2 regions of the Streptomyces sp. NRRL S-920 genome follow, and region 1 is predicted to be linked to the other one. Evidence: riboswitches for the same ligand, from Rfam matches in the RefSeq annotation. Region 1 holds a riboswitch; the other holds the start of a gene.
The links. A riboswitch is a leader RNA that binds a small molecule or an ion and turns the genes downstream of it on or off. The one in region 1 is predicted to bind cobalamin.
Positions count from the first base shown of each region.

Region 2: it holds a riboswitch for cobalamin, as region 1 does, so the genes downstream of both, IG54_RS0129110 (cobalamin biosynthesis protein) here and IG54_RS0133305 (ABC transporter substrate-binding protein) in region 1, are expected to answer to the same signal.

Region 1 is NZ_JODF01000078.1:9,028-12,652, reverse strand. Features, by position in the region: gene IG54_RS0133310 (FecCD family ABC transporter permease) at 1-7, opposite strand, end outside; gene IG54_RS0133305 (ABC transporter substrate-binding protein) at 193-1,155, opposite strand; cobalamin riboswitch at 1,200-1,368, opposite strand; gene IG54_RS40875 (Mov34/MPN/PAD-1 family protein) at 1,332-1,754, opposite strand; gene IG54_RS0133295 (amino acid permease) at 1,844-3,340, opposite strand.
Region 2 is NZ_JODF01000054.1:5,491-9,115, reverse strand. Features, by position in the region: gene IG54_RS0129115 (cobyric acid synthase) at 1-1,196, opposite strand, end outside; gene IG54_RS0129110 (cobalamin biosynthesis protein) at 1,193-2,146, opposite strand; cobalamin riboswitch at 2,256-2,393, opposite strand; gene IG54_RS0129105 (hypothetical protein) at 2,550-2,774, opposite strand; gene IG54_RS0129100 (inorganic phosphate transporter) at 2,787-3,625, opposite strand, start outside.

The sequences.
Region 1 (3,625 bases):
CGAGCATCGCTGCCGCGAGGGCTGCGGTCAGTCCCGCCAATGTCAGGAGGCGCCGCCCCCTGAAGCTCGGTCGATCGCCCTTCGGGCTCGTCCTCAAACGCCGGACGGGCTGGATTTTGCCTCCCCCGGGCTGGATCAGGCGCCGGACGGACTTGATATCCACCCGTGCGGACTTGCTTCCCAAGCGCTCCGTCACAGCTGTGCCGCCAGCTTCTTCACCGCCTCCGGGGCTCGTACTCCTGTCACCGCGTCCGACAGGGGAAGCACCGCGAACCGCTTGTTCTTGATCGCGGGGACGTCCGCGAGGACCGGGTCTTCGAGGAGGCGGCGCTTCTTCTGGGCGACGGTCGTGGCGCCGTAGTCGAGGATCACGATGACCTCCGGCTTGCGTTCGACGACCTTCTCCCAGGACGCGTCGCCGAAGGACTTGTCCACGTCGGCGAAGACGTTGCGGCCGCCCGCCCGCTCGACGATGTCGTTGCCGATGCCCCGGCCGCCCAGCGTGAACGCGGTCTTGTCGCCGCTGTCGTAGACGAAGACGGAGGCAGGCTTCCCGCCCTTCGCCTTCTTCTCGGTGGCGGCCAGTACCCGCTTGGCGCCGCTCACCCACTTGTCCGCGCGCTCGCGCACCCCGAAGGTCGAGCCGACCTCGCGCACCTCGCGGTACACGTCGTCCATGGAGACCGCACGCTTCGCGCAGCCCTCGATGTTGAGGCGGCTCTTGATGCCGGACTTGGCGAGCGCGGGGCGGCCGCGGCCGTCGCCCGCGAGGAAGGCGCTGGCGTAACCGCCGTAGACGAAGTCGGGGTTGGCGGCGAGCAGCTTCTCGTAGGAGGGGTACTCCTTGGCGAGGACGGGGACGGAGTCGTACGCCTTCTCGTACTTCGGCAGCACCTTGTCGTCGAGGTAGGCGGTCCCGACGAGGCGGTCCTTGAGGCCGAGTTCCAGCATCACCTCGGTGACGTGCTGGTTCATGGTGACGGCCCGCTCGGGGGGCGCCTCGTACGTCGTGCGCACACCGCAGTTGGTGACGGTGTACGGGAATCCGGCGGCCTTGGCTGCGGGCTTCTTGGAGTCGGCGGACTCGGACGAGCCGCATGCGGCGAGCGGGGCCAGCAGGGCCGCGGCGGTGAGTACGCGTAGGGCGCGGGACATGGCTGTACTGCCTCCTCCAGGGGATTTCCGCGTCCCCTGCGTTGCGTGGAGAGAAGGCGGCAGGTCAGTTCCTGACTCCCCCGCGCCCCCGGTGAGGGGGGTGTGGGGTCACAGTGGCGGGACCGTGCCGGGTTCGCACCGGCTTCCTGTCTCCTGCCGCCCAGAAGTGGTCGGGGTCAGTATGCCTGTACGACCCGCACCTCTTCCTCGGTGACCTCACCCTCGACGATCCGGTACGAGCGGAACTGGAAGGGGCCCGCGTCGTCGGTGTCCGCGGTGGAGACCAGGACGTAGTGGGCGCCGGGTTCGTTGGCGTACGAGATGTCGGTGCGGGAGGGGTAGGCCTCGGTCGCGGTGTGCGAGTGGTAGATGACCACCGGCTCCTCGTCGCGGTCGTCCATCTCGCGGTAGAGCTTGAGCAGGTCGCCCGAGTCGAACTCGTAGAACGTGGGCGAGCGCGCGGCGTTCAGCATCGGGATGAACCGCTCGGGGCGGCCGGTGCCCGCCGGGCCCGCGACCACGCCGCACGCCTCGTCGGGGTGGTCCTGGCGGGCGTGCGCGACGATCTGGTCGTGGAGGGCCTGGGTGATGGTCAGCATGGCAGTCAGGATAAGCAGAGGGCCCGCGCCGTACCGGAGTGCGGTACGGGCGGGCCCACATGCTGGACAGGGGCTCCAGGGAGCCGGGGTCAGTCCTTGTCGACCGGCGCGTCCTCGGAGGCGACGACGCCGACCTTGCGCTTGTTGAACGCGGCGGCCTGCGGGTTGCGGCTCTTGAGGACCAGGTAGGTGACCCCGAGGATCGCGGCCCAGACCGGGGCGGCGTACAGCGAGATACGCGCGTCCTTGTCGACGCCCATCATCACGATGACCATGCCGATGAAGAGCAGGGCGAACCAGCTGGTGTACGGGGCGCCCGGCGCCCGGAAGGTGGACTGCGGCAGCTCACCGCGGTCGGCCTTGCGGCGGTAGCGGATCTGGCAGGCCAGGATCATGATCCAGGCCCACATGCCGGAGATGGTCGCGAAGGAGACGACGTAGTTGAACGCCTCGCCCGGCCACTGGTAGTTGATCCAGACGCCGACCAGCATGAACGCGGCGGAGAACGTGGTGCCGAGCAGCGGCAGGCCGTTCTTCGTGAGCTTGGTGAAGAGCTTCGGGCCCTGGCCGTTGAGGGCCAGGTCGCGCAGCATGCGGCCGGTGGAGTACATGCCGGAGTTGCAGGAGGAGAGCGCGGCGGTGAGGACCACGAAGTTCACGATCGCGGCGCCGACACCGAGGCCCATCTTCTCGAAGGCCGCGACGAACGGCGACACCCCGGGCTGGAAGTGCGTCCACGGCACGACCGACAGGATCATGATCAGCGCGCCGACGTAGAAGACGGCGATGCGCCACGGCACGGTGTTGATGGCCTTGGGCAGGACGGTCTTCGGGTCCTTGGACTCGCCCGCGGTGACGCCGACCAGCTCGACGGCGAGGAAGGCGAACATCACGATCTGGAGCGTCATCAGCGTGGAGCCGATGCCGTTCGGGAAGAAGCCGCCCTGGTTCCACAGGTGGGCCACGGTCGCGGTGTCACCGGCGTCGGAGAAGCCGATGGTGAGGATGCCGACGCAGATCAGGATCATGCCGATGATGGCGGTGACCTTGACCATCGAGAACCAGAACTCCAGCTCACCGAAGAGCTTCACGGAGATGAGGTTCGCGCCGTACAGGATGACCGTGAAGACGAGCGCGTAGGCCCATTGTGGGAATGAGTCGTGTGTCCAGTACTGCATGTACTGGGCGGCCGCGGTGACTTCGGTGATGCCGGTGACGACCCAGAAGAGCCAGTACGTCCAGCCGGTCACGAATCCGAAGAACGGGCCCATGAATTCGCGTGCGTACTCCGAGAAGGAGCCCGACACGGCGCGGTACATGAGCAGCTCGCCCAGTGCCCGCATGATGAAGAAGATGACGAGGCCCGCGATGGCGTACGCCAGGATGAGGCTGGGGCCGGCCTTGTGAATGGCCTTGCCCGCGCCGAGGAACAGGCCGGTGCCGATGGCACCGCCGATCGCGATCATCTGGATCTGCCGGGCCCCCAGACCGCGCTGGTAGCCCTCGCCGGACGGGCCGCCTGCGGCCTGCACGGCACCATCGCCGTCGTGCCCGTCGTGCTGCTCTTCGACCTGCACTGAGGTCATGGTGACGCCTTTCTCCATGCTGATCCGCGCCCGCGTTTCGCGTGATGGCTGCGGACCAGGTCCTGATCCCCCCGGATGTGAATGGAGTGCTTCCGGCGGTCTGCCGGATCGAGCGCCCTCGGCGACATGGGTGGCGTCGACCGAGCGGTCGTGAAGATTTATCACGACCGCAACAGTGCGAGAATCAGCCACTTGTGGCGCACACCACAGGGAGAAGCGGACAAACTTCTCTTGACGCGGTAAATGCGGGCAATGAAGTGACAGGATCGTTATCCGGATTTGAGC
Region 2 (3,625 bases), on a different contig from region 1:
TGATGGATCTCGTACCCCTCGACCGGCTCGCCGAGGGCCTCGCCCACCGGTCTCGCCAGCGTCTTCTCGCGGGCGAACCGCACCCGCACCGGCAGCAGCCCGAGGCCGTCCACCGAGCCCGCCCGCGACTCGACCTCGTCCTCGATGTGCTCGCCGAGGGCCTGGAAGCCGCCGCAGATCCCGAGCACCGGCCGCCCCTCGGCGGCGCGGCGCGCGAGGGCGTCCGCGAGACCGCGCTCGTGCAGCCACTCAAGGGCCCGCACGGTGCCGCGTGTTCCCGGTACGACCACGAGGTCGGCGTCGACCAGCTCCTCGGCCCGGTCCACGAACCGCACGACGACACCCGGCTCCGCGGCCAGCGCGTCCACGTCCGTGAAGTTGGACATCAGCGGCACCGCGCACACCGCGACCCGCAGCACGTCCTCGCCGACCGGGGGCGCCACCGCGGACTCCCGTACGGCGCCGCGCAGGGAGACCCGCAGGCCGTCCTCCTCGTCGATGCCGAGCCCGTGCCGGAACGGCAGCACACCGAACGTGCGCCGCCCGGTGAGGCCGTGCAGCATGTCGAGGCCGGGTTCGAGGAGGGAGACATCGCCCCGGAACTTGTTGACGAGATACCCCGCCACCAGCTCCTGGTCGGCCGCGCTCAGCAGCGCCGTCGTCCCGAAGAAGGAGGCGAACACCCCGCCGCGGTCGATGTCACCGACCACCAGGACGGGGAAGCGGGCGGCTCGCGCGATGCCCATGTTCACGATGTCCGTGCGCCGCAGATTGATCTCGGCGGGACTGCCCGCCCCTTCACAGATCACGGCGTCATAGCTGCCCCGCAACTCCTCGAGGCATCCCACGACGGTGTCGAGCAGCGCGGCCTGCCGCCCCCCGTGGTAGCCGCGCGCGCTCATCTCGCCCACCGGCTTGCCCATCAGCACGACCTGGCTGGAGCGGTCGCTGCCCGGCTTGAGCAGTACGGGGTTCATCAGCGCGCTCGGCTCGACGCGGGCGGCCTGCGCCTGCATGGCCTGCGCCCGCCCGATCTCCGCTCCCTCGCGGGTGACGAAGGAGTTGAGCGACATGTTCTGTGCCTTGAACGGCGCGACGGACACGCCCTTGCGGGTCAGCCACCGGCAGATCCCGGCGGTGACGACGCTCTTGCCCGCGTCGGAGGTGGTCCCCGCGACGAGCAGCCCACCACTCATATGTCTCTCCTCGACTTCGTCGACCGCAGTGCCCGGCGGGCCGCCACCGCGACTCCCAGCGCCAGCCAGCCGACCCGCCGCGACAGCTTCACGGCCCGCTCGATGTCCTCGACGCCGACGTCCCGGCCGTCCGCGTTCAGCACGGGCCGGTGCTCGACGCGCCCCGCGTACGACAGGGTCCCGCCCAGCCGTACGCCCAGCGCCCCGGCGAAGGCCGCCTCGACGGGCCCGGCGTTGGGGCTCGGATGCTTCGCGGCATCGGCCCGCCACGCCCGCACGGCCCCGGCGGGCGCGTCCCCCGCGAGAGCGGCCAGGGCGGCCGTGAGCCGGGCCCCCGGCCACCCGAGGACGTCGTCGAGCCGGGCGGAGGCCCAGCCGTAGCGGCGGTACTTGGGCGACTTGTGGCCGACCATGGCGTCGAGGGTGTTCACGGCGCGGAACGCGACGAGCCCCGGCACCCCGCCGACGGCACCCCACACCAGCGCGCCGACCACCGCGTCGGAGGTGTTCTCGGCGACGGACTCGACGACGGCACGCGCGATCCCGTCGGAGTCCAGCGCCTGCGGATCCCGCCCGCACAGATGGGGCAGCCGCTCCCGCGCCACCTCCACGTCACCGGCGGCCAGCGCCCCGCCGATGGCCCGCGCCTCCCGGCCCAGCGAGGTACCGCCGACCACGGCCCAGGTCGCGGCCGCGGTCAGCGCGACGGACGCGGCGGGGGAACGGCGTACAAGACGAGCGGCGAGGGTGGCGGCACCCGCCGCGCCCCCGGCACAGACCACGGCGTGCAGCGCGCCCCACCCGCGGTGGTCCCGCCACAGCGCCCGCTCGACGGCGGCCGCCGTACGACCGAACGCGGCGACCGGATGGCCCCGGCGGGGATCGCCGAGCAGCAGGTCGCCGAGGAGGCCGGCGGCGGCGCCGTACGCGAAGTCGCGATCGGCACTCATGGGCTCAGCCCGTCGTCGTACGGAGAAGGGAGCTGGCGCTCGGGAACTGGTCCGGCAACGGGCGGCCGCGCATGGCGATATGTCCTCACTCAGGGTGTCCGCGCCCTGGTTCGACGTGATCGGCGGCGAGAGTTCCTGGCTTCCGGGGAGCGTCGTGGCTTCCCGGTGACAGTGGCGGGACCGCGCCGGATTCGCACCGGCTTCCTCTTCTGCCGCCGTAGTTGGCCCCGGCAGTCCACCACGCCCCGCGAACGCCCGTCAACTCGCTGTTGACCTGCGGCGGGAGAGTGTGCGGAGCCCCACAGCGGTGCTTCACAGCGGTGCTTCACAGCGAGGTCCCGCATACGACGGTGGGGGTGCGGGACGCGTACACGTCCCGCACCCCCACCGGGGACCGCTGCCGTCAGGCGACGATCAGATAGATCCCGTACGCCACGGCCGCCGCGCACAGCGCGAAGCAGGCGTACGCGCCGGTGCGCGCCATGGCCGCGGAGCCGCCGCCCGACGCGGACGCCGTCTCCTGCTTGGAGAGACCGATGATGCCGAGGGTGAACAGGCCCACGAGAGCCACCGTCACGGCGAGGCTGACTCCGAAGACGGAGCCGAGAGCTGCCCAGTCGATGTTCATGCTGATGTGTCCTTACACCGTCGCGGGCCGGGCGGGGTCCGCCATGGCGCCGGTCGTGGTCGAGGTCGGGGCCGCGATGGTGGCCTTGACCGGTTCGTCGGAGGGGGCCCCGACGGCGGCCAGCGGGCCGGCCGGGGGCGGCTGGACGGCGGCGATCGCGGTGGTCACGACGCCCAGGGGCTCGGCGCCCGCGGTGTCGTGGCCGTGGCGGATCTCGTCGTCGGTGACGTTGGTGTGGTCCACGGAGTTGCGCCGCGAGAGCGCCCAGATGACGGCCGAGCCGGCGATCAGGAGTGCCGCGGTGACCGCGATGCCCCAGGGGCCCTGCTTGGTGAGGAACTCGGCGCCCGCGCCGACCAGACCGGCGGCCGGCAGGGTCAGACCCCACGCGACGAACATCCGGGTCGCGGTCGACCAGCGGACCACGCCGCCCTTGCGGCCGAGGCCCGCGCCCATCACGGCACCGGAGCAGGACTGCGTGGTGGAGAGCGAGAAGCCCAGGTGCGAGGAGGCCAGGATGACCGTCGCGGCGCTGGTCTGGGCGGCGAAGCCCTGCTGCGGCTGGAGGTCGGTGAGGCCCTTGCCCATGGTGCGGATGATGCGCCAGCCGCCGAGGTAGGTGCCGAGGGCGATGGCCACACCGGCCGAGACGATGACCCACATCGGGGGGTTCGCGCCGGGGTTCAGGACACCGCCGGTGACCAGCGCGAGCGTGATGATGCCCATGGTCTTCTGCGCGTCGTTCGTGCCGTGCGCCAGCGAGACGAGGCCCGCGGAGGCGATCTGGCCCGCGCGGTAGCCCTTGGCGGTCGCCCTGGTGTCGGTGTTGCGGCCGATGCGGTACGTCAGTC